Regions from separate parts of the Chromobacterium sp. W521 genome, predicted to be linked through region 2. Evidence: predicted binding sites of a transcription regulator. Region 2 holds the regulator's gene; the other holds the start of a gene.
What was found. The regulator HrcA, encoded in region 2, represses chaperone genes, less so after heat shock. The targets are predictions, from matches to a motif close to ATTAGCACTCGNNNNNNNCGAGTGCTAAT.

Region 1: the regulator HrcA is predicted to act here: its motif matches at 10,694-10,722, upstream of rpoH (RNA polymerase sigma factor RpoH).

Annotation. Positions count from the first base shown of each region.
Region 1 is NZ_JBRBAF010000010.1:225,611-240,202, forward strand. It holds gene ACUXV1_RS17395 (ABC transporter substrate-binding protein) at 1-573, opposite strand, end outside; gene proB (glutamate 5-kinase) at 652-1,770, opposite strand; gene ACUXV1_RS17405 (hypothetical protein) at 1,970-3,472, opposite strand; gene ACUXV1_RS17410 (adenosylmethionine--8-amino-7-oxononanoate transaminase) at 3,574-4,926, opposite strand; gene ACUXV1_RS17415 (pilin) at 5,123-5,542, shown strand; gene ACUXV1_RS17420 (pilin) at 5,555-5,992, shown strand; gene ACUXV1_RS17425 (Wzy polymerase domain-containing protein) at 5,943-7,868, shown strand; gene ACUXV1_RS17430 (Wzy polymerase domain-containing protein) at 7,944-9,728, shown strand; gene rpoH (RNA polymerase sigma factor RpoH) at 9,800-10,663, opposite strand; gene ftsX (permease-like cell division protein FtsX) at 10,849-11,757, opposite strand; gene ftsE (cell division ATP-binding protein FtsE) at 11,754-12,407, opposite strand; gene ftsY (signal recognition particle-docking protein FtsY) at 12,468-13,613, opposite strand; gene rsmD (16S rRNA (guanine(966)-N(2))-methyltransferase RsmD) at 13,851-14,408, shown strand; gene ACUXV1_RS17460 (YfhL family 4Fe-4S dicluster ferredoxin) at 14,512-14,592, shown strand, end outside.
Region 2 is NZ_JBRBAF010000006.1:146,810-161,401, forward strand. It holds gene kdpB (potassium-transporting ATPase subunit KdpB) at 1-937, opposite strand, end outside; gene kdpA (potassium-transporting ATPase subunit KdpA) at 960-2,783, opposite strand; gene kdpF (K(+)-transporting ATPase subunit F) at 2,786-2,875, opposite strand; gene ACUXV1_RS11085 (hypothetical protein) at 2,966-3,190, shown strand; gene ACUXV1_RS11090 (sulfite exporter TauE/SafE family protein) at 3,825-4,595, shown strand; gene ACUXV1_RS11095 (GNAT family N-acetyltransferase) at 4,796-5,281, opposite strand; gene alaS (alanine--tRNA ligase) at 5,397-8,030, opposite strand; gene ACUXV1_RS11105 (SRPBCC domain-containing protein) at 8,107-8,565, opposite strand; gene recX (recombination regulator RecX) at 8,568-9,023, opposite strand; gene recA (recombinase RecA) at 9,032-10,084, opposite strand; gene hrcA (heat-inducible transcriptional repressor HrcA) at 10,394-11,416, shown strand; gene mltB (lytic murein transglycosylase B) at 11,657-12,667, shown strand; gene dnaX (DNA polymerase III subunit gamma/tau) at 12,741-14,592, shown strand, end outside.

The sequences.
Region 1 (14,592 bases), on a different contig from region 2:
ATGGGTGGAATTGGCATCCTTGCCCAGGTAGAGCAGGGCGGCGGACATCAGCTCGCGCTGCGAGTCCAGTACGGTGACCCGGCCCTTGATTTTTGCCAGCACCGCCGGGTCGAAGATCAAGGCCCAGCTGTTGGCCTGCGGCAACACGCCGGCTTTTTGCAACTGGGTTTCGTTGTAGCCGAGCAAGGTCAGCGACACCACGGTGGGCGCTGCCACCTTGTTGCCGGCATCGAACGGCGCGTTCAGCTTCAGGTAGCCTGAATTGAGGTTCTTCCAGTTGGGCAACTGCGCCTTGTTCAGCGGCTGGGTTTTGCCTTGCTTGATCAGAGTGCTGACGGCGAAGGCGGTGGGGAAGACCATATCGTAGCCTTTGGCGCCGGCGGCCAGCTTGGCCAGCATCTCCTCGTTGTCCCCGTAATAGTCCTGCACCAGCCGGCATTTGCACGATTGTTCAAAACGCTTGGCGGTGTCTGCGGATAAGGCGTTGTTCCAGTTATAGATATGGAGTACGTCCTCGGCCATTGCCGAGCCCCAGGTCAGAGCCAGAAGCGCCGAAAGGGCCAGCTTTTTCATACGCGTGAATCCTTTAGTTCAAAGAATGGAATGGAAAAACGAAGACGTAGCGGAGGCGTCGAGGCGCTGCCGCATTCGTTATAAAGCGACCATATTGTCGCGATGGATCAGTTCCGGTTCGATCATATAGCCGAGTGCGGCTTCAATCTCCCGGGTGGGCTTCTGCATGATGGTGCGCGCTTCGCTGGAGCTGTAGTTGACCAGGCCGCGCGCGACTTCCTTGCCTTCTTGATCGACGCAGGCCACCGCCTCGCCGCGGAGAAAATCGCCTTCCACCGCGCAAACGCCGATGGGCAACAAACTGGTGCCGCGCTCCCGCACCGCCTGCGCCGCGCCGGCGTCCAGAACCAGGCGTCCGGATAATTTCAAATGATCGGCCAACCATTGCTTGCGCGCCGCCATGCGGTTGGTGGGCGGCAGCAACTGGGTGCCGATGCCCTCGCCGTCCGCCAAGCGCGGCAGCACCTGATGCTCGCGGCCGCAGGCGATCACCGTGGCCGCGCCGCTGCGCGCCGCGCGCTTGGCGGCGAGAATCTTGGTGATCATGCCGCCGGTGCCCACGCTGGAGCCGGCGCCGCCGGCCATTTCTTCCAAACGTGGCTCGCCGGCAATGGCTTCATGGATGAATCCCGCGTCGGGGTGTTTGCGAGGGTCCGCGCTGTACAGGCCTTGCTGATCAGTGAGAATGATCAGCGCGTCGGCCTCGATCAGATTGGTGACCAGCGCGCCCAGGGTGTCGTTGTCGCCGAAGCGAATTTCATCGGTGACCACGGTGTCGTTTTCATTGATGATGGGCACCGCGTTCAGGTTCAACAGGCTCGTCAACGTGGAGCGGGCGTTCAGATAGCGGGTGCGGTCAGCCAAGTCCTCGTGGGTCAGCAGGATTTGCGCGGTCTGCAAGCCAAAGCCGCGAAAGGCGGTTTCATACGCCTGGCACAGGCCCATCTGGCCCACTGCGGCGGCGGCCTGCAATTCATGCACGCCCTTGGGGCGCACGGTCCAGCCCAGTCGTTGGCAGCCTTCGGCAATCGCGCCGCTGGAAACCAGCACCACCTGTTTGCCGCGCCGTTTCAATTCGGCGATTTCCGCCGCCCAGCGATTGAGCGCCGCCATATCCAGGCCCTTGCCGTCATTGGTGACGAGACTGGAGCCGACTTTGACCACAATCCGGTCCGCGGCGTGAATAACCGAGCGCATCCAAAACTCCATGAGTCAAAACGATAGATGCGGGGGAGTTTACCCGAAAAAGAGCATGTCGGACCGTCTCCGGCGGGGCGGAGATCCGATGGCGGCAAAGCGGCGCCATCATGGTGTCGGCAGCCTGTTGATTACACGGGCTTTGATGTGGACCGCGCAATTCGGCAGGGTCCGCGGCAAGATAAAAGCTTGATCTGAGTCAGAAATGCTCGCTATCGCGGTATTCCATGATTTGGAAAAGCGGAGTCTGCGTGTGTAAACGCGATACCCGGATCAGGCTTTCCCCTTCGCCATCATGTAGGCGGAATTCGCGTAACTGGCTATACGGGCGTCCAGCCATCAACAGCAGTCTGGGCATTCCCGCTGGCGTGGCCAGCAGCAAGGCGAACTGAAAGTGATCGCCGGGATGCGTAATGCTGGGCATGGCCAGCGCGGGCTGGGGCGGCCCGCCGATAAACTCCACCCCGCATTCGATTTCCCGTCCATCCGCGCGAAGCGCAACCCAGCGGGCGATGCCGAGCTTAGCGTTCTCCGGCTGATTTGGCGGGGTGACCAGCAGCAGTTCCCCTGCTCGTAGGGATTGATCCCGCGGTTGGCCGTGCAGTAGCAAGCCGGTATCGCTCTGATTGGATATGGCCAGCAAGCAGGGCGGCGGCGGCGGCCGGTGGCGAGGCGTGTCCTCTTCCGTGGAGATGCCGGGCAACTGCCAGCTCAGATCGTTGCGGTGGAACCAGATGCCAGGCAGTGCCGCGACGATTTCGATGATGGTTTGAGTCTTGAGCCGCGGATGACGGCGACGTTTGGGTTGATGCCATTCTTCCACCAGCAAGGATAGCAACTGCAATTCGTCTACCATCAGGCCTTGCTGGCGATTGTTCTGCGCTTTTTGCAGTGCTTCTCGGCTTTTCTCCAGGATGTCTCTGAGCGGCTCCAGATCTAGCAGAAAGCAGCCGGGGCCCAATTTGCTTGCGGAAATCGGCAGAAAGCGCGGCGGAGAGTCGATTTGTTGATCCACCAGATAGCCATGCACTGGCTGGGTCAAGGCCTCCACCGGAATCAGTTGGGCCTTGGCTGCTAGATCGAAGATCAGCTGTCGCGATAAGGCTTGCTCGGTGGGGGCGAGGCGGTTACTGGGGGTCAGCCCCATCAATAGAATCTGCAAGTAGATGGTATGGATGGAGTCATCGTTGGCCAGGCCTTTGTCTTGCCAGCCGTGGCCGCTGGCGAAGACATGCAACTGGTGGCAGTCGTACCAAAAGTCCGGGGTGATCGGACTATAGCATTGCTGGCTGATGCTCAGTAGCTGGCGCGCCGCCATCATGGTGTAGGCCATCAGCTCGATTTTAGGGTGCTCGCGATCAAGCAGACCGCGTTTGGCAAGGCGGTCGTGCAGAGTCTGTTTGAAAGTGATGAAAATCAGAGCGAACAGCTCGACGCTCAGCAAGGCCAGCTGGCGTACCTTTGGCGTCCCTAAACTGTCGTGTTGGCGAATCTCGTTTTCCAGCAGCGGGTAATAGCGATCCACCGCTTTCAGGTACAACTTCAGGAGCTTGTGGCGCAAATGGCTGTCCAGTGGAACTCGGGACAGGTTTTGCATGGACTGGCTCAATAAGCGTCCGCATTCGGGCAGATCGGTGAAAGGCAGCCGCTCCAGCCATGCCGCTACACTATCCGGTTGAGTATTTATCAGCAGAGGATCCATAGTTTGTTCTGGCAGGGTGGGCGGCGGCATGCAAGGCGATTCACAATGTAAATTGTGCCGTTTCCATGCTATGGGCACTCACCCCGCCATGGCAAGGCGGATCACGGCAAAGCGATGCTTTGGCCGTCGGCGGTGTTGGATGCGCGCGCCAGTTCCTCCAGAGTGGCTTCGGTGGCGGCGATCAGAAAGGCCATCTCCTCCTCGGTGATCGTATAGGGGGGCATGAAATACACGGTGTTGCCGATGGGGCGCAACAGGCAACTACGGCGCAGCATCGCGGCAAAACAGGCTTGGGCGAAGTCGGCGCGGGAAGTGTCGACTTCGAAAGCCCAGATCATGCCCTTGTGGCGGAAGTTCCTGACGTCCGGGCGAGCTTGCAAGCCCGCCATCATCGTATTGAAACGCTGGGCTTTAGCGGCATTAACCGCCAGGACATCCTCCTCCGCGAAGATATCCAGAACCGACAGCGCCGCGGCGCATGCCAGCGCATTGCCGGTATAGCTGTGTGAATGCAAGAAACCGCGAGTGACATCATCGTGGTAGAAGGCCTGATAAATCGGGCTGCTGGTCAACACGCAGGAAAGCGGCAGGAAACCGCCGGTGATGCCTTTGGACAGACAGAGGAAGTCCGGCATGATGTCGGCTTGCTGGTAGGCGAACAGGCTGCCGGTCCGGCCAAAGCCGACGGCGATTTCATCCGCGATCAAGTGTACTTGGTATTGGTCGCACAGTCGGCGTAGCTCGCTCAGATAGAACGGGTCGTACATCGCCATCCCGGCCGCGCCTTGCACCAATGGCTCCACGATGACCGCGGCGACTTCTCCCGCATGCTTGGAGAGCTGGTTTTCCAGCGCCTGGGCCGCTCTGTGTGCTACATCAGCAGCGCTTTCGCCAGGCAGTGCGCGGCGGGCATCAGGTGACGGTGCGCGCAGGCCTGGCCTCAGCAAGCCGGCGTAGGTGCTGGAAAACAAGGGAACATCGGTGACGGCCAGGGCGCCCACGGTTTCACCGTGATAACTGTTTTCCAGGCTGATAAAGCGGGTTTTGCCCGCTTGCCCTTGGTTGCGCCAATAGTGAAAGCTCATCTTGAGCGCAATTTCCGTGGCGCTCGCGCCGTCGGATCCATAAAACACATGGGCCAAGCCGCTGAGCTTGGCCAGACGCTCCGACAACTCCACTACGGGCTGATGCGTAAAACCAGCCAGCATCACGTGCTCCAGCGTGTCGAGCTGATTCTTGATCGCCTGCTTGATACGCGGATGACCATGGCCAAATAAATTGACCCACCAGGAACTGACCCCGTCCAGATAGCGCTTGCCGTCGAAGTCGCTCAACCATACGCCGTCCGCGCTGGCGATAGGGACGATGGGCAAAGCCTCGTGACGCTTCATCTGTGTACAAGGGTGCCATACGGTGTTGAAGCTGCGCTGCAGCCAGGTTTGGTTATCGCTCATCTCTGTTCTATGTATTCAAATCAAGAGTTTGATGCTATCACAGGGAGGGAGAAGGCTGCGGACTGCCCAAAAACGTCACATTCCTACCTGCTGCGCTATTTATGGCTAGCGGAATTAGTAGGAAAGAGAGTGGGGAAGGGGCTGGCATACTTTCTGCATGAACCGCTCTCTATAAAACAAGCCCTGGAGTCGAGTGATGAGGAAGGAGGCTGGTTTTACTTTGATTGAACTAATGATTGTTGTCGCTATTATCGGCATTTTGGCTGCGATTGCGATCCCAGCGTACCAGAACTATGTGATTCGAGCCAAAGTGGCGGAAGGCTTGACCTATGCGGATCAGGCCAAAACCTCGGTCTCAGAATACTATCTGGCTGGCAATACTTGGCCAAGCACTAATGCTAGCGCGGGTTTGCCGAATACTTTGGCAGGAAATTATGTCAGTAATGTGCAGGTTGGAATCAGTAGTGGAGTGAGCACTGTGACTGTGTTGTTTAATAGCAGTGTGGTCTCAGGCCTGACTGTGATCTTTACCCCTGTAGCTAGTGGTGGTACTGTTGCTTGGTCGTGCTCAACCGGTGCGGCTTATGCTCAATATGTGCCTTCGTCTTGTCATTAAATGGAGCATGTAATGCAAAAATCCCAACAAGGTTTTACTCTTATCGAACTGATGATAGTGGTAGCTATCATTGGTATTCTGGCCGCAATTGCCATTCCCGCGTATCAGGATTACACAAAGCGGGCCAGGGTTTCAGAAGGCTTAAGTTTGGCTTCTGCAGCAAAAACAGCAGTTGCTGAATTTTATGCCTCAAATGGCTCTTTTCCGGGATCTAATACATCTGCTGGTCTGCAGGCAACGATCAGTGGTAACTCGGTAACCAATGTGCAAGTTGGTACGAGCGGTGTAATTACGGTTACCTATAGCACCACATTGATTGATGCTAATAAGAATCAATTGACACTGACCCCTGTTGCATCAGGTGGTTCGATTACTTGGACGTGCGGAGCTTCCGGTACTAGTGCACTTAGCCCTCAATGGCTTCCAGCTAACTGCCGTGCCGGCAACTGATACTAAAAAAACTTGCATCAAAGGGGGGGTGCCATTCGGCACCCTTTTTGCTATGGATAAAAACATAAAATTGCTTTCATTTTTTTTGACAGCATTGGCGATCTCTTTACCGTTCATGAGCTGGTTGCGTTATGCGCCACTGCCTGATTGGGTGTCAGATGCTTCTGCATTTGCATTGCTTGGTTTGGCCATGCTCTGCTTATGTTTTTTAAAATTGGAAAAAGTATACGTTTCCTGGCTTGAATTGGTTTTGTTAGTTGTTGCTATAGTGATGTTGCAATCAGTTTTCTATAGTCAGCTTGCTATTGTTTTTGTTGGTTTGGTTTTGTTTGTTGTGTTGCTGCGGAGCTGTTTGAAGTCGTCTGATATTAATTCTTTGATTGAGGTGCTAGCTAAGGTTGTTGTTGTATTCGCGCTGCTGCAATCTTTTGTTGGTATTTTTCAGGCGTTAAGGATGGGGCAGTATTTTTATGGGTTTATTGTTTATAGTCCAAGCTCTTTAGAGGTGGTTGGAAATGTTGCGCAGCGGAATCAGTATGCGCATTTCCTTTTTTGGGGGGTTCTGTCAGCTTGTTATTTGTATGCGATAGGTCGCATGCGATACAGATTCGTTTTACTTTTTTTGCTGCCAGTGATTTTGGCAATTTCTTGGTCTGGAGCTCGTTTGCCCTTGGCTTATATGTTGTTGACCTTGATGTTGGTGTGGTACTGGTATCGAAGCTTGGCGGATTATGGAAAAGGCCGTAGTGAGGTAAAGTCGTTTGCTTGGGCTGTAGTGGGGGCGGCGCTATTGATGTTTTGCTTTCAACTTTTGAATAGCGAGATTATGCTGCTACTAAGTAAAGTAGGCCTCCCTATTAATGTTGTTAGCGGCTCAGATCGTATCATGGATGGTGGCTTGGGGGCACGGAGGCGGATTGAGTGGACAAAAGCGTGGCTGGTTTTTATGGGGCATCCATGGTTTGGCGTTGGATGGGGAGGGTTTGCTGCAGAGACGGTAAAGATGGAATGGTTTTCCGGTTTGCCTAAACAACCAGAGAGCTCGCTTTTTACTCATAGTCATAACCTGTTTTTCCAGTTGCTGGCTGAGACCGGTTTATTTGGGACTGTTCCTGTAGCGTTGGGTTTATGTCATCTGTTTTTTAGATTGTTGAAGAAGGTGAAGAAGGATAAAGAAAGTCTTTGGTTGTGTTGTGTTTTTGTGGTGATTTTAGTGCATAGCATGTTTGAGTATCCCATGTGGTATATGCCTTTTTTAATTATGTTTATTTTGATTTGTGCTTTGGTGAAAGGTGGTGAGTGGAGTGTTTCGCTTCGCCCTAGGTTTGTGAAAGGATTGTCATTTTTATTTGGAGTGGGTTTTTTGTTATATTTTCTAGTGGGATTAAATTATTTTTGGACGATTGTTCAATATAGTGCTCCGTCATTAAATGAAAAAGATAATGTTGTTCGATTGGAGGGTCTGTCAAATATTGGAAGGAATCCATTCTGGGCAAGAGATGTGGATATGGCATTGGCTAATTATATGGTGCCTACAAGTGAAAAACTGGATATAAAACTTGCTCATTTTGAAATGCTGGCCCGTTACCGTCCATACCCTAATGTGCTACTCAAGTTGGCGATATTGCGGGCTCTGGGTGGCGACGAGGTGGGGGCGAATAAATCATTAAAGATGGCAATCGCTAATTATCCAGACTATGTGAATGGTTTTGTAGGTATGTTAGCCTCTCAAAATAGTCCCCAAGTTGTCCCTCTGAGACAGCTGGCTATGGTTGCTGCTCAAGCATACGCCCAACACCCTCCTCATAGTGAGGCCGCGCAGTTGGCTGCAGTGATGACCGTGACCGCCCCCGTTACACGCAAACCGCTGTTTTGACCGCCAGGATACGGTTTGTTTGAGCGCGTGCTTGCGGTATCCTGCGTCCTCCATCTAGCAAACGACAGCCGTAATATGAGCGCTCAAAGATTTTCCACATACGTGGCGATGCTGGCTCTATGCCTCATCGCCATCCTGCCTTTCGCCTCGCGCATTCACTATGTGCCGTTGCCGCAGTGGTTTGGCGAAATCAATGTGGTCTGGCTGCTGCTGGCGGCGGCGGTTTTCTTGTTGCCCAGCGGGGGATTGTTCCGGCGCATGCCGCGCAGCGCCTGGTGGTGTCTGGGCATGGGGCTGCTCTGGGCAGGGCAGCCGTTTTGGGTGGATGCGCTGTTCCCAGGGATGAATTACGCCACCGCCTTGGCCTGGCTGGCTGCCGCTTTGCTTGCGGCTGTCACCGTGTCTTTGCGCGAGGAAATGGGGGAGCGGCCGTTTGCGGTTTGGTTGGCTTGGGCCTTGATCATTGGCGGCTTGGTGCAGGCGGCGATAGGCGTGGCTCAGCTGACGGGTTACGCCGCGGAGCTGGGCTTGTTCTACGATGGCTCTCACCCCACCAGCAATATCTTTGGTCATATCGGCCAACGCAATCAATACGCACATTATTTGATGTGGTCGGTGGTGGCTGGGGTGTACTTGTATGCAGCTGACCGGCTGCCACGCTGGGGCTTGGCTATTCTCGTGCTTGGCCTGGCTTTGATGCTGGGGTGGGCGGGTTCGCGCACCATTCTGTTGTACCTGGTGGCCCTGTCCGGGCTGGCGGCGCTCTGGCATTGGCGCATCGGCAGTGCGGAATCACGCCGGATGCTGTGGGCGATGTGGCTGTCTTGTCTGGTAGTGTTGGCGATGCAGTTCGCCCTGCCTTGGTTCAATCAGTTGATTTCCTGGCTGACGCATGAAAACTTGCAAAACACTTCCGGTCTCGCCCGCTTGGCGGCTAACGGCGACGATATGGGGTCGCGGCGCTTCGCTGAAATGCATAAAGCATGGCTGAGCTTCCAGTCGCATCCGCTGACGGGGGTGGGTTGGTCGCAGTTTGCCGCGGAGAGTGTGCGTTTGCAGCCGCTGCCACAATTTGCCGCATCCGGTTTCAACAGCGGTTTGTTTACCAACTCCCATAACCTGATCCTGCAATTGCTGGCCGAGATGGGGGGCGTGGCGACTTTGCTGATCGTCGGCGGCTTTGTCTGGGTGCTGTGGCCGTTCTTTGGTCGTCGCGCCACCCTGGAAGGGGTGTTGGCCTTGGGCTGCTTGGCGGTGACCCTGACGCACAGCATGCTTGAGTATCCACTGTGGTATTACTACTTCCTGGCGATGCTGGTGATCTTCGCCGCTATGGCGCCGCGGGGTGATCGTCAGCTGGCTTGGCCGCTGCGTCTGCCATTGTTCGCGGCGCTGGTTTGGGTGGGTTGGTTGTCAATCAGTAGTCTGTCGATGTTCTGGGAGCTGGTGGGCCTTTATACGCCGACTAATGATGCCAAGCGCGATGCTGCGAGAATGGAGCGGCTGATCGAGATCGCCGACACTAAACCGTTATTCGCCTACCACGCACTTTACACCGTGGATGACTACTTGAAAGTTGGGCCGGAGCAGCTAGAGAGTAAATTGGCGCTGGAGAACCGGCTAACCGCATTCCGTCCCTATCCGGAAGTGATGTTGAAACGCGCGCAGCTAGAGGTGTTGGCCGGAAAACAAGCTAAGGCGGAGCAGACCCTGCAGACGACGCTGGCCTCTTTTCCGACTTACGCCGGTGTGTTCCTGAATACCCTGGATGACGATAGGGCGGAATGGGAACCTCTGCGCGTGGTGGCTCGCGCAGCTTACGCCAAGTTGCCGGCCAAGTACCAGACCATGCCCGAATAAGCCCCTTCGATGATGGGACACAAAAAAACCACAGGCCTTTGCCTGTGGTTTTTTATTGAGCGGGGAAGGGTTCAGCCTTCGATCACCACGCCCTGACTGAGCGCGGTCTTCATCTTGCCCAGTGCCTTGGCCTCAATCTGACGGATACGCTCAGCGGATACGCCGAATTCGGCTGCCAGCTCATGCAGCGTGGAGCCGCTGTCGTCGGCTAGCCAGCGCGCTTCAACGATGCGGCGGCTGCGCGGGTCCAGAGTGGCCAAGGCCTGCTGCAGGCCTTCGGTCTGCAGATGGTCGAACGCGCGGCGTTCAAGCTCGCGGGTTGGCTCATTGTGATGGTCCGCCAGCCAGTCGATCGGCGCGTAGCCGTCGTCGTCATTGTCGTCAGCCAGCAAGGCGACGTCCTGGCCGCTCATACGGGTTTCCATTTCGCGGACTTCTTCCGGCTTGACGCCTAGATCGGCTGCGATTTGGCGGGCCTCGTTTTCCGACAGCGCGGAGAAACTGCTCTTCATGCTGCGCAAATTAAAGAACAACTTACGCTGAGGCTTGGTGGTGGCAATGCGCACCAAACGCCAGTTGCGCAGGATGAATTCGTGAATCTCGGCCTTGATCCAGTGCACGGCAAAAGAGAACAGGCGCACGCCGCGATCGGGTTCGAAGCGCTTGACGGCCTTCATCAGGCCAATATTGCCTTCTTGAATCAAGTCGGCTTGCGGCAAACCGTAACCGGAGTAGCCGCGGGAAATTGATACCACCACGCGCAGGTGCGAGAGCACCAGCTGGCGCGCGGCTTCCAGGTCGTTTTGCTCCTGAAAGCGCGTTGCAAGCTCGTTTTCCTGCTCAGGCGTCAGCATGGGTACGCTGTTAACAGCTTGGATGTATTGCTCCAGGCTGCCGCTGGTGGACGGGACGGGCAAAGCAAATGTTGTGGTCATCTGTATAACTACCTCCTTGGGTAGTGATATGTTAGCACTCGTATATGGAGAGTGCTAGCAATGAAAGGTTCCAGCGTCAATGATTTTTCCTATCGGCTCGATAGTAACGCAGCCGATGCGCCGACGCTCTCTGCTCTGATTAACAGTTGTTGCGCTGCTTACATGCGCTGGCAAGCGGCCGCGTTTCATTTGGGTTCTATCTTGCGTAGATGATGGTCGGAAGCGAGGCGGGCACCCAGCATCGCCAGTAGGGCGGAGACGGCGACGGCGACGGCCAGTTCGACCGGGCTCAGATTGCGCAGCTCCACCCGTTCGCCGTACAACTGGGCGAATTCGCGAATCGCCGGGTTGGCGACCGAGGTCAACCAGCCTGTCAGCGCCCAAGCGGCCAAGCCAGCCAGGATGCCTTGCCACATCGCGTGGTACATGAAAGGGCGGCGGATGAAACTGTCCGGCGCGCCTATCAATTTAGAGACCTCGATTTCGTCCTGCCGCGCCAGGATCTGCATGCGGATTGCGTTATTGGTCACCAGCACCAGCGCCAGTCCCAGGGCGATGCCCATGAACCAGGTCAGATGCTTGCCCATTTCCACCATGCCGTACAGGCGTTTTGCCCAGTCTGCGTCGAACTGCGCTTGTTCCACCATGGGCAGGCCGGACAGTTCCTTTTGCAGCATCTCCAGTTCGCGGGGCTCCAGCGCCTTTGGCGTGACGACGAAGGCGTCCGGCAGCGGGTTGCTGTCCAGGCCATCGGCCAAACCCGGCAGGCCGTTGCGTTTCTCCATGTCCGCCAGCGCCTTGTTCTTGCTGACGAAGCTGTAGCTCTTGACCTTGGGGTGATGGGTCAAGGTGGAAGTGACCGCGGCGAGATCCGCTTCTTCCGATGACTGCTCCATGAACAAGGTGATTTGCGGCGTGGCGCTCAAGCGGCCCACCCAGTCCTGCACGCTGCTGACGGTCAAATAAAGCGAGAGCGGCAAGGCCAGCGCCAGCGACAGCATCAGCAAGGTCAAAAAGCTGCCGAAAGGTTGGCGCAAAATTTTGATCAGCGCTTGCTTGGCGCTTTGCCAGTTCAGATAGAGATAATGTTTCATGCGGCAAATTGTCCTTCCCGCAGGCGAATGATTCGGCGGCCGTAGTCTTCCATCAGGGTTTCATCGTGAGCGGAGATGAGCACCGTGACGCCCACCTGGTGGAAGGATTTGAACAATTCCATGATGTCCAGCGCATAAGCGCGATCCAGATTGGCCGAGGGTTCGTCGGCCAGCAGGATGCTGGGGCGGTGCACCACGGCTCGGGCGATGCACAGGCGCTGTTGTTCTCCGCCTGACAGACGGATCGGCATGCTCTTTTCCTTGCCGAGCAAACCAACCTTGTCCAGCGCTGCGCGCACGCGCTTGGCTGCGTCGCGGCGGTCAAAGCCGATAATGTCCAAGGGCAGCATCACATTGTCGAACACGCTGCGATCGAACAGGATCTTGTGATCCTGGAAGACAAGGCCGATGTGTTGGCGCACGTAGGGAATCTGGCTGGAGCGCAGCTTGGACAGATTCTGGCCGTTGACCACCACGCCGCCCGCAGTGGCGCGCTCTATGCCGGCGATGAGCTTGAGCAAGGTGGATTTGCCTGCGCCGGAGTGACCGGCGAGAAAGACCATCTCACCGGTATCAATGTTGAAAGACAGGTTTTTCAGAGCTTCGTTGCCACCTGGGTAGCGCTTGGTGACCTGGTCGAACTGGATCATTATTCTGTTCCCGCGTTAGCTGGTGACGGCAAGAGTGAGAGCTTGCAATGGCTGATGCGTTCAGTCGAACAGCGCGTCGATGTAGTCCTTGGCCTTGAACGGCCGCAGGTCGTCTATGCTTTCGCCCACGCCGACAAAGCGCAGCGGAACGGGGCGTTGCTTGGCGATGGCCGCGATTACGCCGCCCTTGGCGGTGCCGTCCAGCTTGCTCAAGATTAGCCCGGTCAGGCCGAGGGCGTCGTCAAAAGTCTTGACCTGAGTGATGGCGTTCTGGCCGATATTGGCGTCCAGAACCAGGATGATTTCATGCGGCGCGTCTGGCAAAGCCTTTTGGATTACCCGCTTCACCTTCTTGATCTCTTCCATGAGGTGCAGTTGGGTGGGCAGGCGGCCCGCGGTATCTGCCAGCACGATGTCGATGCCGCGGGCGACCGCGGCTTGAATCGCGTCGTAGCAAACGGCGGCGGAGTCGCCCCCTTGCTGGGCGATCACGGTGACGTTGTTGCGCTCGCCCCAGGCCATCAGCTGTTCGCGCGCGGCGGCGCGGAAGGTGTCGCCGGCAGCCAGCAACACGCTCTTGCCCTGGCTTTGGTAGTACTTGGCCAGCTTACCTATCGATGTAGTCTTGCCGGCGCCGTTGACGCCGGCCATCATGATGACGAAGGGTTTCTTGCCGCTAACGTCCAGCGGTTTTTCCAGTGGCGAGATCAAATCGCTGAGCGACCCTTTTAATGCGTCTTTCAGTTCAGAAGCATCCTTCAGCCCTTTCAGCGAAACACGCTCGCGCACGTCGTCGAGCAGGTGCTGCGTGGCGTCCACCCCCATGTCGGCGGTGAGCAGAATGGTTTCCAGTTCCTCGTACAACTCTTCGTCGATCTTGCCGCCGCCAAACAGACCAGCCAGGGATTTCCCCAGCTTGTCGCGGGTTTTTGACAGGCCGGCTTTCAGGCGTTCCGCCCAGCTCATTTTTTTCAGAGAAACCTGAGGGGGCTCGGGCGGCGTATCGGCGCGCGTCGAGGCTGGGACGGCTTCGGCGGGTGCTGCCGAGGAGTGCTGCGGCTCGGGCGCGCGTGTTTCCGGTTGTTGGATGGCAGGGGCGGCCACTTCGGGCGGGATGATGGTTTGAGCGTCGGCCGCAGGCTCCGTTTGGACTGTTGTCGGGGGCGTGGGCTCGGACTGGGGTTTTCTTTTGAAGAAGCTAAACATGCGTTAAGGCCGGCAGAATTCGGTAAATGGCTAAATTGTATCCTCAAATGGAGATGCGTACCCAATTGTTGCAGCGCAGAGGCGGGTGGGGCTATGGGATCGTTGAAATCTATATATAAGGGATAGATGGTTTTTTGTGGCGCGAGGTGCGACAGATAGCGGCCGGTTTGCGCGACAATGAGGCGCAATGACGCGGATCGGGTTACACTCAGCCCCTTGTTTTTTGAGCTTGGAATTATGAGTCAGTCGCGTAACACGGTCAGAATCATAGGTGGCGAGTATCGGCGCCGGCTATTGCCGTTTCCCGACGCTCAGGGTTTGCGGCCAACGCCGGACCGTGTGCGGGAAACCTTGTTCAATTGGTTGGGCCAGCAACTGTACGGCAAATCCTGTCTGGATCTCTTTGCCGGCAGCGGGGCGCTGGGCTTCGAGGCGGCTTCTCGCGAAGCGCGTCGCGTGGTGATGGTGGAGAAGTCCCGCACGGTGGCCGAGTCCCTAAAGGCCAACCGGCAATTGTTGTCGGCTGCTAGCATCGATGTGGCGCAGTTCGACGCCTTGGCGTATCTGAAGGCCTGCCGGGAGCGTTTTGACCTCGTTTTCGTCGACCCGCCGTTTGACTCCGATTTGCTGGCCCAGGTTTTGCCTATGCTGGCTCAAGTGATGAGCGAGGACGGTCTGGCATATATCGAGAGCCGCCGCTGGCCCGAGGAATTGCCGGGCTGGGAGGTGCTGAAGCGGGCCAAGGCCGGCCAGGTGCATTACGGTTTGTTGCGCCGGGCGGCGGAGCCAGGCTGAGCGGTTTGTTCGCCGCGCTCTCATAAATATATAACGGGGCGAACTTGCGAGCCCGACTGTCGGGTGACAGAATTCATGCTGTGGAATACTTGAGGAATTTACTATGTCTTTGATGATTACCGACGAATGCATCAACTGCGACGTCTGTGAGCCGGAGTGCCCCAATAACGCGATTTCCCAGGGT
Region 2 (14,592 bases):
CGGAGGTGGCGATTACATTGGCGCCCATCATCCGGCTCATGCCGGCCACGCCGATGGCGGACAAGAGGCCGCCGATGGTGGTGGGGATCAGGCAGACCAGCAAGGCCACCAGGGTGGTGATGGTGATCGGCGAGCCGGCTTTGGCCGCTTCCACGCTGAACAGCGAGAAGGGCAGCAGGGTGACGGTGACCACCAGGAACACGATGGTCAGCGCCACCAGCAGGATGGTCAGCGCGATCTCGTTCGGAGTTTTCTGGCGCTTGGCGCCTTCCACCATCGCAATCATGCGGTCGAGGAAGGTTTCGCCCGGGTTGACGGAAATCCGCACCACGATCCAGTCGGACAGCACGCGGGTGCCGCCGGTGACCGAGGAGAAATCTCCGCCGGCCTCGCGGATCACGGGAGCGGATTCGCCGGTGATCGCGGACTCGTCCACCGAGGCCACGCCTTCAATCACCTCGCCGTCCACCGGGATCACGTCGCCGGTTTCCACCAACACATAGTCGCCCTTGCGCAGGCTGCTGCCGTCTATCACGGTCTTGCCGGCGTCGAGGCTGGGGCCGGACAGTTTCTTGGCCACCACGTTTTTCTTGGCGGAGCGCAGGCTGGCCGCCTGGGCCTTGCTGCGGCCCTCGGCCAGCGCTTCGGCGAAGTTGGCGAACAGCACGGTGAACCACAGCCACAGCGCCACCGCCAGGATGAAGCCGGACGGCGCCTCGCCCTGGCCGGCCAGCGACTGAACCCACAGCGCGCTGGTCAGGATGCTGCCGATGTAGACGACGAACATCACCGGATTGCGCCACTGGGTGCGCGGCGACAGTTTCTTGAAGGAGTCGATGATGGCCGGTTTCACCAGGCTGGGGTCCAGCATGGACTTGGCCGCGCTCCGGTGGCCCGCTTGAGCGGGCTGGATATTGGAATGATTGATATTGTTCATTTTCTGCATCCTCCCGTCAGGCTCAGCGGCCGTTGATCATCTGCAACTGCTCGACGACCGGGCCCAGCGCCAGCGCGGGAACATAGTTGAGCGCGCCCACCAGCAACACGGTGCCTATCAGCAGCACCACGAACAGCGGGCCGTGAGTGGGCAGGGTGCCGCCGTTGACGGCCAGACGCTTCTTGGCGGCCAGCGATCCGGCGATGGCCAGGATGGGCACGATCATGAAAAAGCGGCCAAAGAACATGGCCACGCCGGTGGCGATGTTGTAGAAAGGCGTATTGGCGGACAGGCCGGCAAAGGCGCTGCCATTGTTATTGGCGGCCGATGTGAAGGCGTACAGCACCTCGCTGAAGCCGTGCGCGCCGGGGTTGAGGATGCCGGCCTTGCCGGAGGCGGCCAGCACCGCGACGGCGGTCAGCGTCAGCACCAGCACCGGAGTCACCAGAATGGTGATTGCCGTCATCTTCATCTCGTAGGTTTCTATCTTCTTGCCCAGGTATTCCGGCGTGCGGCCCACCATCAGGCCGGCGATGAACACCGCCAGGATGGCGAAGATCAGCATGCCGTACAGGCCGGAGCCGACGCCGCCGAACACCACCTCGCCCAGTTGCATCAGGAAGGTGGGCATCAGGCCGCCTATCGGGGTCAAGGAATCGTGCATGGCGTTGACCGCGCCGCAGGAGGCGGAGGTGGTCACCGCGATGAACAAGGAGGTGTCGATGATGCCGAAACGAGCTTCCTTGCCTTCCATATTGCCGCCGGCCTGCAGATGGCTGGCCTGCTGGTCTATGCCAAGGGCGCTGAACTGCGGCACGCCGGCTTGCTCGGCGCCGGTTTCCACCACCACCGCGCAGGCGAACATCACCGTCATCGCGGCGATGATGGCCCAGCCCTGGCGTTGGTCGCCCACCATCCGGCCGAACATGAAGCACAGCGCGGCCGGGATCAGGAAGATGGCCAGGCTTTGCAAGAAGTTGGTCAGCGGAGTGGGGTTTTCGAACGGATGCGCGGAGTTGGCGTTGAAGAAGCCGCCGCCATTGGTGCCCAGCAGCTTGATCGCCTCCTGCGAGGCCACCGGCCCCATAGGCAGCGTCTGTTTCTGCGTGCTGGCGTCCACCATCACCGGCTTGCCGTCGGCGCCATTGACCGCATTGCCCTGGGCATCGGTCTTGGGCTGCTGGTAATGGGTGGTCTCCACCGTCTGCACGTCTTTATAGGCGGACAGGTTCTGGATCATGCCCTGCTGGCTGAACACCAGCGCGAACACGAAGGACAGCGGCAGCAGCACGTAGAGAGTGAAGCGGGTGACGTCCACCCAGAAGTTGCCGATCTTGGCCGAGCTGTGACGGGCGAAGCCGCGCACCAGCGCCAGCACCACCGCCGCGCCGGTGGCGGCGGACAGGAAGTTCTGCACCGTCAGGCCCAGCATCTGCACCAGATAGCCCATGGTGGATTCGCCGCCATAGCCTTGCCAGTTGGTGTTGGTGATGAAGGAAATCGCGGTGTTGAACGCGGAGTCCGGCGCCACCGCGCCCATGCCCTGGGGGTTGAAAGGCAGCCAGCCCTGCACGCGTTGCAACAGGTACAGCGCCAGCGCGCCCAGCACGTTGAACAAGAGCAGCGCCACGGCATAGCCGCGCCAGCCCATGTCTTCGTCCTGCTTGACGCCGGCCAGCCGGTAGAAACCGCGCTCCAGCGGCGCGAACAGGCGCAGGGGGCCGACGTTGTCGCCCTGCATCACACGGGCGATATAGGCGCCCAGGGGCCAGGCCAGCGCCAGCAGCACCAGCAGGAACAAGCCCAGCTGCAAGGGTGCGGCCGAGCCGATGAAATTGGCGAACATGATTAAAAATTCTCCGGCTTAAGCAGTGCGTAGATCAGATAGCCAAGCAGGCCCAGCGCGATCAGCGCGCTAAGCAGATACCAGACGCTCATTTCTTTTCTCCCAGGTGTTGGCAGCCGACGACAAAGCCGTAGCTCAGCGCGCCAAACAGCAGGACGAGTCCCAGATAGACGGCATCCATCATGAAAATCTCCATTCGAATCAGTAATGAGAAGGTACGCAAGCGCACGTCAAAAACCCGACAAAACCCCATGGTAGCCGATAAAAATCGTATAAAAATGTTTGAAAAACTGGCCTTTATTTCATTTCAAGCCAGATTTGGGCGGGAAAACGGATTTTTTTTATACGCGGGGATGAGTCTAGGGAGCGCACACGGCTTGCTGGCAGTGGCCTGGCGGGGGTGGTAGCGGGGAAAGAGGAAAAACAGTAAAGCTGCGGCGCAGAACAGATGCAGCGCCGCGGCTCGCAAGCGAGTAGGGCTGCGGCCTGGCGTCAGGCTGGGTCGCTAGCCGTCATGAGGCGGAAATCCGCCGGGCGGGTGTTCAGAACAGGTCGTCGCAGCGGTCGGCCAGGAACCGGGCATCGTCCCGATCATGTGCGCGTTGGCGCACTTTCTGCTGGCGCGACCTCTCAGCATCACTCAACTGAGGCTTTGCAACCGCATAGAGAAAACTCTCGTGCTGGTCTCTAGCCTGCTTTCTGCGAACACTCAGAGGAATACGGGAAGTCATCATCCTTGCACCTCTCGGTCACGTACTTGTGTGAGGCCAGGGCAAACCCTGACCCTTTGACATTGACGCTATTTTGAAGATTTGTAAAGCCCTGCTGGTTACGGTTAGAAGCAAAAGTTGCGTTTGCTTGCCGTCTCCGCCTTTTCACGCTACCGGCGCGATGTTACCGCAGCATGATTCGGAGGGCGGTTGAAGCAAGTCTTTGAGGTAAATCACTTTTCGAATAATGTTGTTTCAAAACGGTATAAATCGTTATATGAAACTGGCGTAGCATCCCGCTATCGAATGGCGCGGCCAAGGAGCGGGTTTTATGGAGTGGGGGTATGCGATCGCAGGGCTGGCGGTGGGCTTTATTGTCGGATTGACCGGTGTGGGCGGCGGCTCTTTGATGACGCCTATCTTGCTGTGGTTCGGCATTTCTCCGGCCACCGCGGTTGGCACTGATCTATTGTACGCGGCCCTGACCAAGATGGGCGGGGTGACGGTGCATCACCGGCAGGGCCATGTTGATTGGCGCATCGCAGGTTGGCTGACAGTCGGCAGCGTGCCGGCGGCCTTGCTGGTGCTGGCGGGCCTGTCTTATCTGCATCTGCCGGAGAAGATGCTGGACACTCTGTTCAAGCTGGTGTTGGGCGCGGCGCTGTTGCTGACCGCCGCCGCCATCCTGGGCAAGCCCTTGCTGCTGCGCTGGCTGGGCCGCTCCGGCGCGGCGGAGTTGTCGTTCGAGCCGCGGGTCGGGCTGACCGTGGCCACCGGCGTGGTGCTGGGCGTCTTGGTGACGCTTAGTTCCATCGGCGCCGGCGCTCTGGGCACGCTGGCTTTGTTCCTGCTGTATCCGGCCTTGCCGACTTCGCGGCTGGTGGGCACGGAAATCGCTCACGCGGTGCCGCTGACCCTGGTGGCGGGCTTGGGGCATGCCGGGCTTGGAAATGTCGATTTCTCGCTGCTGTTTAATCTGTTGGCGGGCTCTTTGCCCGGCATCTGGCTGGGCAGCAAGCTGACGCGGCAGTTGGCGGAGGGCTGGCTGCGGCCGGCGCTGGCGGTGATGTTGGCGGTGATAGGGGGCAAGCTGGTGTTTTGAGCCGCGGCGCGGCTTCACGGTAACTGGGCGGCTCGGGCCGCCTTTTTTCATGTCCGCGCACAAAAAAACGCCCTGGTCGGAGAGGCGAGCAGGGCTGAAATGCAAACAACAAAAGGAGAAGCCAAAATTAAAGCCTCTTAATATTAGGGTTTCGTAATTCTTGCGCCCTTGATTTGGAACAAGAAAGCCGCGTCCGCCGGCTACAATTGTTTTTCCAGAATGATGCGCAGATCGGCAATGCCTGTCGGGTAAGGCTCTTCCGCGATGATGCGATAGCCCAGCGCCTGATAAAAGCGCAGATTGGCCGGCATGCTGGCGCGGGTGGCCAACTGGATGCGGATGAGACCTTGTTGTTTCAGGAGGGCTTCGCTGTGCAGCATCAGGCGCTTGCCCAGACCTTGGCCCTGCCAGTCCGGGTGGGTGCACACGCGTTTGCATTCCACCGCGGCGGCGTTCAGCGGCGCGGTGATGAGGCAGGCCAAGGGCGTATCCTGCCGGCTGGCGATGTAGACTTGTCCCCCTGCGTCCAGCCGCTGGCGCAAGCTGTCTTCGGTCTCGTCCAGCGCGGTGGGACGGCTGGGCAAACGCGCGACCAGCGGTTGGAAAGCGAGGGCGATCAAGGTCAGTACGGCGGGCAGTTCGTCGGCGCGCGCCGCGCGCAGTTCCAGCGTGTCGAGCAAGTTCATGGCGGTTTCCGCTGCGTTGTCCCGCTACAGCATGCGCGCGGTTTGGCCCATTTGGCAAAAGGCGGGCAAAAAAAAGACCGCTTGCGCGGTCTTTTGTCGTAGCGTGGCGTGCGGCTTATAGTTTGCCGGCCACCCAGGCTTGCACGCCGGCCAAGGCCGCGGCCAGGTTTTCCGGCTGAGTGCCGCCGGCTTGGGCCATGTCCGGACGGCCGCCGCCCTTGCCGCCCACTTGCTGGGCGACAAAGTTGACCAGTTCGCCGGCCTTCAGCTTGGCGGTCAGATCGGCGGTGACGCCGGCCACCAGCGCCACTTTGCCGTCGCCCTTGGCGGCCAGCACGATGGCGGCGGAGCCCAGCTTATCCTTCAGCTTGTCCAGCGTTTCGCGCAAGGCGGTGTTGTCCGCGCCCGGCAGTTCCACCGCCAGCACTTTGACGCCGTTGACGTCGGCTGCGCCGTCGGCCAGGCTGTCGCCGGCGGAGGCGGCCAATTGGCCCTTGAGCTTGGCCAGCTCTTTTTCCAGGTTCTTGACGTTGTCCTGCAGGCTGCCGATCTTGACGGCCACCTCGTCCAGCGTTTGCGCTTTCAGCGCGCCGGCGGCTTCTTTTAGCAAGGCGTCCTGAGCCTGGATGTGGGCGATGGCGCCTTCGCCGGTGACGGCTTCAATACGGCGCACGCCGGCGGCAACGCCGCTTTCCGCCACAATCTTGAACAGGCCGATGTCGCCGGTGCGTTGCACGTGGGTGCCGCCGCACAGTTCGGCGGAGAAGTCGCCCATGGTCAGCACGCGCACTTCATCGCCGTATTTTTCGCCGAAAAGCATCATCGCGCCGGACTTCTGCGCGGCTTCCATGCTCATCACTTCGGCCTTGACCGGCAGGTTGTGGCTGATCACGCGGTTGACCACGCGCTCCAGCTCGGCGATTTGCTCGGCGCTGACCGGTTCGCCGTGGGCGAAGTCGAAGCGGGTGCGCTCCGGATTCACCAGCGAGCCCTTCTGCGCGACATGGTCGCCCAGCACGTGGCGCAGCGCCGCGTGCAAGAGGTGGGTGGCGGAGTGATTGCGGGCGCTGGAGGCGCGCGCGTGCAGGTCTATGGTGGCGGTCACGCTGTCGCCCACGGCCAGGCGGCCGCGAGCCAGTTTGCCCTTGTGGCCGAATACCGCGGCTTGAATTTTCTGGGTGTCGTTGACGTCGAACAGCGCGCCGATGCCGCCTTGCAGCGAAATCTCGCCGACGTCGCCGACCTGGCCGCCGCCTTCTGCGTAGAACGGAGTGTTGTCCAGCACCACGATGCCTTCTTCGCCGGCCTCCAGCGAGGAGACGGCCTCGGTGCCCTTGAACAGCGCCAATACCTTGGCGTCGGTGCTGGCGGATTCATAGCCGTGGAAGCAGGTGTCCGAGCCGCTGTAGCTGACCTTGCCGGTCATCTTGAAGCTGGAGCCTGCGCGGCCGCGCTCGCGTTGCGCTTCCATCGCGCGCTCGAAGCCTTCCAGGTCGGCGTGGATGTTGCGTTCGCGGCAGATGTCGGCGGTCAGGTCCACCGGGAAGCCGAAGGTATCGTAGAGCTTGAAGATGGTGTCGCCGTCAAGCTCGGTCTTGCCGCCTTCCAGGGCGGAGTCGACCAGACCCATGCCGATTTCCAGCGTTTCGGCGAACTTGATTTCCTCTGCGCGCAGCGCGTCTTCGATATGCGCCTGCTTTTCGCGCAGTTCCGGATAGGCGTCGCCCATCTCGGCCACCAGATCGGCGACGATCTTGTGGAAGAACAGGCCTTTCTGGCCCAGCTTGTAGCCGTGGCGGATGGCGCGGCGGGCGATGCGGCGCAGCACGTAGCCGCGGCCTTCGTTGGACGGCAGGATGCCGTCGGCGACCATGAAGCAACAGGCGCGGATGTGGTCGGCGATCACTTTCAGCGACGGCACGTCCTGGCTGTAGGCAACGCCGGTTTCGCGCGCGGCGGCGCGCACCAGGCAGGCCAGCGCGTCGGTCTCGTAGTTGGACTTGACGTGTTGCAGCACGGTGGACAGCCGTTCCAGGCCCATGCCGGTGTCTACCGACGGCTTGGGCAGAGGATGCAGGGTGCCGGACTCGTCGCGGTTGAACTGCATGAACACGTTGTTCCAGATCTCCATGAAGCGGTCGCCGTCTTCGTCCGGGCTGCCCGGAGGGCCGCCGGCCACGCTCGGGCCGTGGTCGTAGAAGATCTCGGTGCAGGGGCCGCAGGGGCCGGTGTCGCCCATGGTCCAGAAGTTGTCGGAAGCGTACGGCGCGCCCTTGTTGTCGCCGATGCGGATGATCTTGTCGGCCGGCAGGCCCACGCTCTTGTGCCAGATGTCGTAGGCTTCGTCGTCGGAGGCGTAGACGGTGACCAGCAGCTTGTCCTTGGGCAGGTTCAGCCATTGCTCGCCGGTGAGGAATTCCCAGGCGAAGGTGATCGCGTCTTGCTTGAAGTAGTCGCCGAAGCTGAAGTTGCCCAGCATTTCGAAGAAGGTATGGTGGCGCGCGGTGTAGCCGACGTTTTCCAGGTCGTTGTGCTTGCCGCCCGCGCGCAGGCATTTCTGGCTGGTGGTGGCGCGGGTGTAATCGCGCTTTTCAAAGCCCAGGAATACGTCCTTGAACTGAACCATGCCGGCGACGGTGAACATCAGCGTGGGGTCGTTGCCGGGAATCAGGCTGCTGGAAGGCACCACCTGATGGTTTTTGCCGGCAAAGAAATCCAGGAATTTCTGGCGAATTTCAGAGGTTTTCATGTTTGATTTCGTAAGATTGCGAATTCTGGGCCGCTTTGGGGGCTCAAGCCCAGAGCGGCGCGGACAGCTGATTGTGTCAAGCCGCGCCCGCGCTGGCAAGGGTTTCGGCGCGGCGCTTGAGCGCCTGGTTCATTAATTCGAAACCCTTGCGGGCATCGGCCAGCAGCGCCTGGCCGAACAAGGGCAGCAAGAGGCCGCTGAAAGTTTCGCCGTGATGCAGCCGGGTGCCGCCGTCCGCCAGCGCTTCCAGGCGGAAACTATGGCGGCCGTCCAGCAGGCCCGGCAGCAGCGCGCGTCCTAGCCACGCCAGTTCATCCGTCGTTTGCAAGACTTCCAGCCGCGGGCGGAAGGTCAGGCGCGGCCGGCCGGGCGGGTGAATGCTGACCACCAGGCGCGAACCTATCTGTTGGCGGCCGTGCAGGCCGACGATGAAGGGGTTCCACTCCGGGTAGGCGGCCCAGTCGCACAGCACGCGCCAGACCGCGGACGGCGCAGCGTCGATGTCGATATGGGTGGCGATGCTGCGCGTTTGCATGCTTAGTCCTCGTCGGCGGGAAAGTCGTCGTCGTCGACGCCGCTGAGCACCTTGCCGATCACCGACATCGGGAAGCCGCGTCCGGCCAGAAAGCGGATCTGGCGCGCGCGTTCCTGCGGCGTGGCCGGCAGGTGGCCAAACTTCTTCAGCCACTGCGCCTGGGCGGCGGCAAGGTCGTCGCGGTCTTGCAGCGCGTCGCGGATCAGCTCGGCATCCACGCCGCGCTGGCGCATTTCCTGCTGCAGGCGGCGGCTGCCGTAGCGTTGCCCCTTGCTGTCGGCGAACTGTTGGGCGAAACGTTGATCGGACTGCCAGCTGCGTTCGGCCAGCTCGTCCAGCAGCGCGGTCAGTTGTTCCGGGCTTTCCGCAAATGGAGCGAGCCGCCGCTCCAGTTCCCGCCGCGTGTATTCGCGGCGGGACAGGAGGTCGACGGCTCGCGCCCTCAGGCTTTTTTCCATTCAGGGAATCAGGCGTCGAGCGCGTCGTCCGCGAACTCTTCGTCCGGTTGGCCTTCAGTGATTTCCACTTTGATGCCCACCGCGTCGCGGATCTTGCGTTCCACTTCGGCCGCGATTTCCGGGTTGGCCTTCAGCCATTCGCGGGTGTTGTCCTTGCCCTGGCCGATCTTCTGGCCGTTGTAGGCGTACCAGGCGCCGGATTTATCGATGAAGCCGTGCTTGACGCCCAGTTCGATGATTTCGCCCTGGCGGGAGATGCCCTCGCCGTACAGGATTTCGAAATCGGCCTGGCGGAACGGCGGCGATACTTTGTTCTTCACCACTTTGACGCGGGTATCGTTGCCGATCACTTCCTCGCCCTTCTTGATGCCGCCGGTGCGGCGGATGTCCAGGCGCACGGAGGCGTAGAACTTCAGCGCGTTGCCGCCGGTGGTGGTTTCCGGGTTGCCGAACATCACGCCGATCTTCATGCGGATCTGGTTGATGAAGATCACCAGGGTGTTGGTGCGCTTGATGTTGCCGGTCAGCTTGCGCAGCGCCTGGCTCATCAGGCGGGCTTGCAGGCCCACGTGGCTATCGCCCATCTCGCCTTCGATTTCAGCCTTGGGCACCAAGGCGGCCACCGAGTCGATCACGATCAGATCGACGCCGCTGGAGCGCACCAGCATGTCGCAGATTTCCAGCGCCTGCTCGCCGGTGTCCGGCTGCGAGATCAGCAGGTCGTCGACCTTGACGCCCAGCTTTTGCGCATATTGCGGGTCCAGCGCGTTTTCCGCGTCGATGTAGGCGCAGGTGCCGCCCAATTTTTGCATCTCGGCCACCGCTTGCAGACACAGGGTGGTTTTACCGGACGACTCCGGGCCGTAGATTTCCACCACGCGGCCGCGCGGCAGGCCGCCGACGCCAAGCGCCAAGTCCAGACTCAGCGAGCCGGTGGAGACTACCTGCAAGTTTTCGTTGATCTGGTTGTCGCTCATGCGCATGATCGAACCCTTGCCAAATTGCTTTTCAATTTGGGCAAGGGCCGCGGCCAACGCTTTGCTCTTGTCTTCGGATGCCATGCTGTCTCCAGTGTGGGGGCGCTAAACAAAATGAATGGTCGGCTAGCGGCGGCCCGTGTCCATGGCGGCGGGAAAAACCCGATGCCGGACAGGGGTTTGCGCGGCGCCGGCGGGGCTGCCCCGCCGCGCTCGCGCTTGCCGCGCCGATAGTCGAAAAGATGTCGTCGATTATCTCATAAAGCCTTGGTCAACGGCAGAGCCGCTTGCCGGCGATACCGTCCTTCGGAACGGGAAACCGCGATCTCGCTTGAAAAAGTTGTGATTGCGACCACTTTTACAAGTGTCCACCCTGTGTACAATGAAGCCATCATGATGAACGAACGCGCGCAACACCTGCTCAAGGTTCTGATCGAACGCTATATCGTCGACGGCCAGCCGGTGGGGTCCAAAACCCTGTCAATGCTGCCCGGCGTCGAACTGTCGTCCGCGTCCATCCGCAACGTGCTGGCGGAACTGGAGGCGATGGGGCTGATCGCGGCCCCGCATACCTCGGCGGGCAGGGTGCCCACCGCGCGCGGCTACCGCGTGTTCGTCGATCGTCTGCTCACCATCCAGCCCTTGGAAGAGGCGGCGCTGCACGAGTTGGAGCTGAATTTGCAGCCGGACAGCCCGCAGCGCGTCGCCCAGTCCGCGTCCTCGCTGTTGTCCGAACTGACTCATTTCGCCGGCGTGATCGTCACGCCGCAGCGTTCCGACATCGCTTTCCGCCAGATTGAATTCCTGCGGCTGTCCGAGCGGCGCGTGCTGATGATATTGGTGACGCTGGACGGCGACGTGCAGAACCACTTGCTGACGACTGAGCGCGACTACACGCCGTCGGAGCTGATAGAGGCCGGCAATTTCATCAATCAGCATTACGCCGGTCAGGGGTTGGGCAGCATCGCCAGCCGGGTGGCGGACGAGTTGCGTCAGTTGCAGGGCGACATCGCCGAGTTGATGTCGGCGGCGATCCGCCTGGGGCAGAGTTCGATGACCGCCAGCAGCGCCGCGGTGGTGGTGGCCGGCGGCAGCCGCTTGCTGGAGGTGAGCGACCTGTCCGAGGACTTGTCGCGGTTGCGCCAGTTGTTCAGCGTGTTCGAACGCAAGACCGAGCTGCTCAAGCTGCTGAATCAAGGGCGGGAAGCCCAGGGCGTGAACATTTTCATCGGCGAGGAGTCAGGCGTTGTGACGCTGGACGAATGCTCGGTGGTGACGGCGCCTTACCGGATCAACGGGCAGGTGGTCGGCGCGTTGGGCGTGGTCGGCCCCACTCGGATGGCTTACGAGCGGGTGATACCCATTGTCGACATTACCGCGCGCTTGGTGTCCAGCGCCTTGTCGTTCCGGGTCTAAGAACCTGTTTACGATCTGCCGCGCTGCGGCGATACAGCGTTAAAAACAAGTTCAAAATGCTCATGTACCACTTGGCCATTCTGCTTTTTCGGTCGTTTTCGCCTTGTCTCGCTCTTGCTCGCGAGCTCGTAAACAGGCTCTAACGCCAGGAGCCGGCCGCTCGGTGGCTTTTAGTTTTCGCGCCGTGCTCTTTTGAAAGAAGCGCGGCTAAGTCAAAAACGCTTATTCAGAAACCAGCCCATGAAATCTCTGCTTAAACTGGCCCCGTTGGCGGCCCTGTTCTCCTTCCAGCTGGCACAGGCCGACGCGGCTTTCCTGGCGCGTCCGGACGTTCAGCGCTACATCGACGAGCAAGTGGCAGGCGGCCAGTTCAACCGCCCGGAGCTGGAGGCTGTATTCGCCAACGTCGAACTCAAGCCCAACATCATCAAGATACTGGATAAGCCGTCCACCTCGCGGCCCTGGTATCAGTTCCGCAATTCCACGGTGGGAGAAAAGACCATCGCAGACGGCGTGGCGTTCTGGCGCGCCAACGCCGCCGCGCTGACGCGCGCCGAGCAGCAGTATGGCGTGGCGCCGGAGCTCATCGTCGCCATTCTGGGCGTGGAGTCCCATTACGGCCGCAACACCGGATCTTTCCGCTTGGTGGACGCCTTGTCCACCATAGGCTTCGATTACCCGCGCCGCGCCGAATTCTTCCGCAAGGAGCTGACCGAATTCCTGCTGCTGGCCAAGGAGGAGGGCAAGGACCCGCTGACGCTGAAGGGCTCTTACGCCGGGGCGATGGGCTGGCCGCAGTTCATGCCGTCCAGCTTCCGAAAATGGGCGGTGGATTTCGACGGCAGCGGTCACCGCGACATCTGGAGCGATCCGGACGACGTGATCGGCAGCGTGGCCAATTACTTCCAGCGCCACGGCTGGCGCCACGGCGACGACGTCATCCTGCCGGCCAGCGTCCAGCCGGGGCCACAGGTCGATCAGCTGATCGCCGACAAGTTCAATCTGCATTACACCGTGGGCGAGTTGAAGAAAATGGGCGTGACGCCGCAGTCGCCGGTGGCCGACGACGTGCCGGCGGTGCTGGTGCCGCTGGAAACGGCGCCCGGCGTGACCGAATACTGGCTGGGCCTCAACAACTTCTTCGTGATTACCCGCTACAACCGCAGCACGCTGTACGCCAAGGCAGTGCAGGAAATCGCGGATCAGCTGCGCCAGCGCTACCTGGCGGGCCAGGCCGCCGCCCAGCCGTGACGCCGCGCGCCGCCCGCCGCGGCGGCGCGAAACCTGTCGCCACGCGCGGCAATTGCCATTAAAATCCGCCCCCATGAGCTATCAAGTCCTTGCCCGTAAGTGGCGTCCCAAGCGCTTTGCCGATCTGGTCGGCCAGGAGCACGTGGTGCGCGCCTTGACCAACGCCCTCAAAGAACAGCGTCTGCATCACGCTTATCTGCTGACGGGGACGCGCGGGGTGGGCAAGACCACCATCGCCCGGATTCTGGCCAAGAGCCTCAATTGCGAAACCGGCACCACCGCGGAGCCTTGCGGCGAATGCTCGGCCTGTCGTCAGATCGACACCGGCCGCTTTGTCGATTTGCTGGAGATCGACGCCGCGTCCAACACCGGCATCGACAATATCCGCGAAGTGCTGGAAAACGCTCAGTACGCGCCAACTTCCGGCCGCTTCAAGGTCTACATCATCGACGAAGTGCACATGCTGTCCAAGAGCGCCTTCAATGCGATGCTGAAGACGCTGGAGGAGCCGCCGGCCCACGTCAAATTCATCTTGGCCACCACCGACCCGCAGAAGGTGCCGGTGACGGTGTTGAGCCGTTGTTTGCAGTTCTCGCTGCGCAATATGACGCCGCAGCAAGTGGCCGGCCATCTGGCCCATATGTTGGATGTGGAAGGCATCGCCTACGAAGCGCCGGCGCTTGCCCTGCTGGGCCGCGCGGCCGCCGGCTCCATGCGCGACGCGCAGTCGCTGCTGGACCAAGCCATCGCCTACGGTCTGGGCGACGTGAAGGAAGACGGCGTGCGCGCGATGCTGGGCGCGGTGGACCGCCGTTACCTGTTTGCCTTGCTGCAGGCGTTGGCGGCCGGCGACGGCCCGCAGCTGATGGCGCAAGCCGACAGCCTGGCCGAGCGCGGCGTCAGCTTTGAAGGCGCGTTGAGCGAATTGGCGGTCTTGTTGCAGCAGTTGGCGCTGATGCAGACCGTGCCGCAGGCGATCGCCCAGGACGAGCCGGAACGCGACGCGTTGCAGGCGCTGGCGGACGCCATCTCGCCGCAGGACGTGCAGCTGTATTACCAGATCGCCATTCATGGCCGCAAAGACTTGGCGCTGGCGCCGGACGAGCACGCCGGTTTCAATATGACCCTGCTGCGCATGCTGGCCTTCCACCCGGCCAACACGCAGCCGGAGTCCGCGCCGTCGCGGCCTGCCGCCGTCGCGTCTACGCGGCCGCAACAGCCGCCAGCGCAGTCGGCCCCGGCCGCGCCTGGGGGGATTTCGCCAGCCGCGCGCGCTTTGCAGGCCGCCGGCCTGAGTTCGCCGGCGCCGCGTCAGTCCGCGCCGCCCCCGGCACAGGAAAGCGCCCCGGCGGCGGAACCCGAACCCGAGCCTGCCGCGCCGGAAGCCAGGCCGGCTCCGCAAGCCGCGCCGCAAGCTGCTCCGGCCCGCCCGGTCGCGCCGCCGGCCAAGCCGGAAGCCGCGGATGACGAGGACGATGATAGCGACGGCGACGTCAGCCCCGACGATGTGCCTTGGGATCAGGGCGCCGCGGCGGACGAGGAGATGCCGTCCTATCTGCAGCAAGAGCCGGAGGAAGCGGTCGATTATCAGTTTGACGGCGACTGGCAGGCCTTGGTGACCGAATTGGGCGCCAAGCTGGGCGCGGCGCGCATGCTGGCCCATAATGCGGTATTGAAGGACTGGAGCCAGGATCGCCTGGCGCTGGCGGTGCCGGAGAGCTTCCGCCACATGACCAGCCGCGATTATCAGGACAAGCTCAAGTTAGCGCTGAGCGAACGCTTCGGCCGGCCGGTGGAATTGGCCGTGACGGTGGAGGAGCTGGGCCTGGAAACGCCGGCGATGAAAGACGCTCGCCATCGGCAGGAGCAGTTGAACATCGCGCGCGAGAATATGAAAAACGATCCGGTGGTGCAGCAAATGGTGC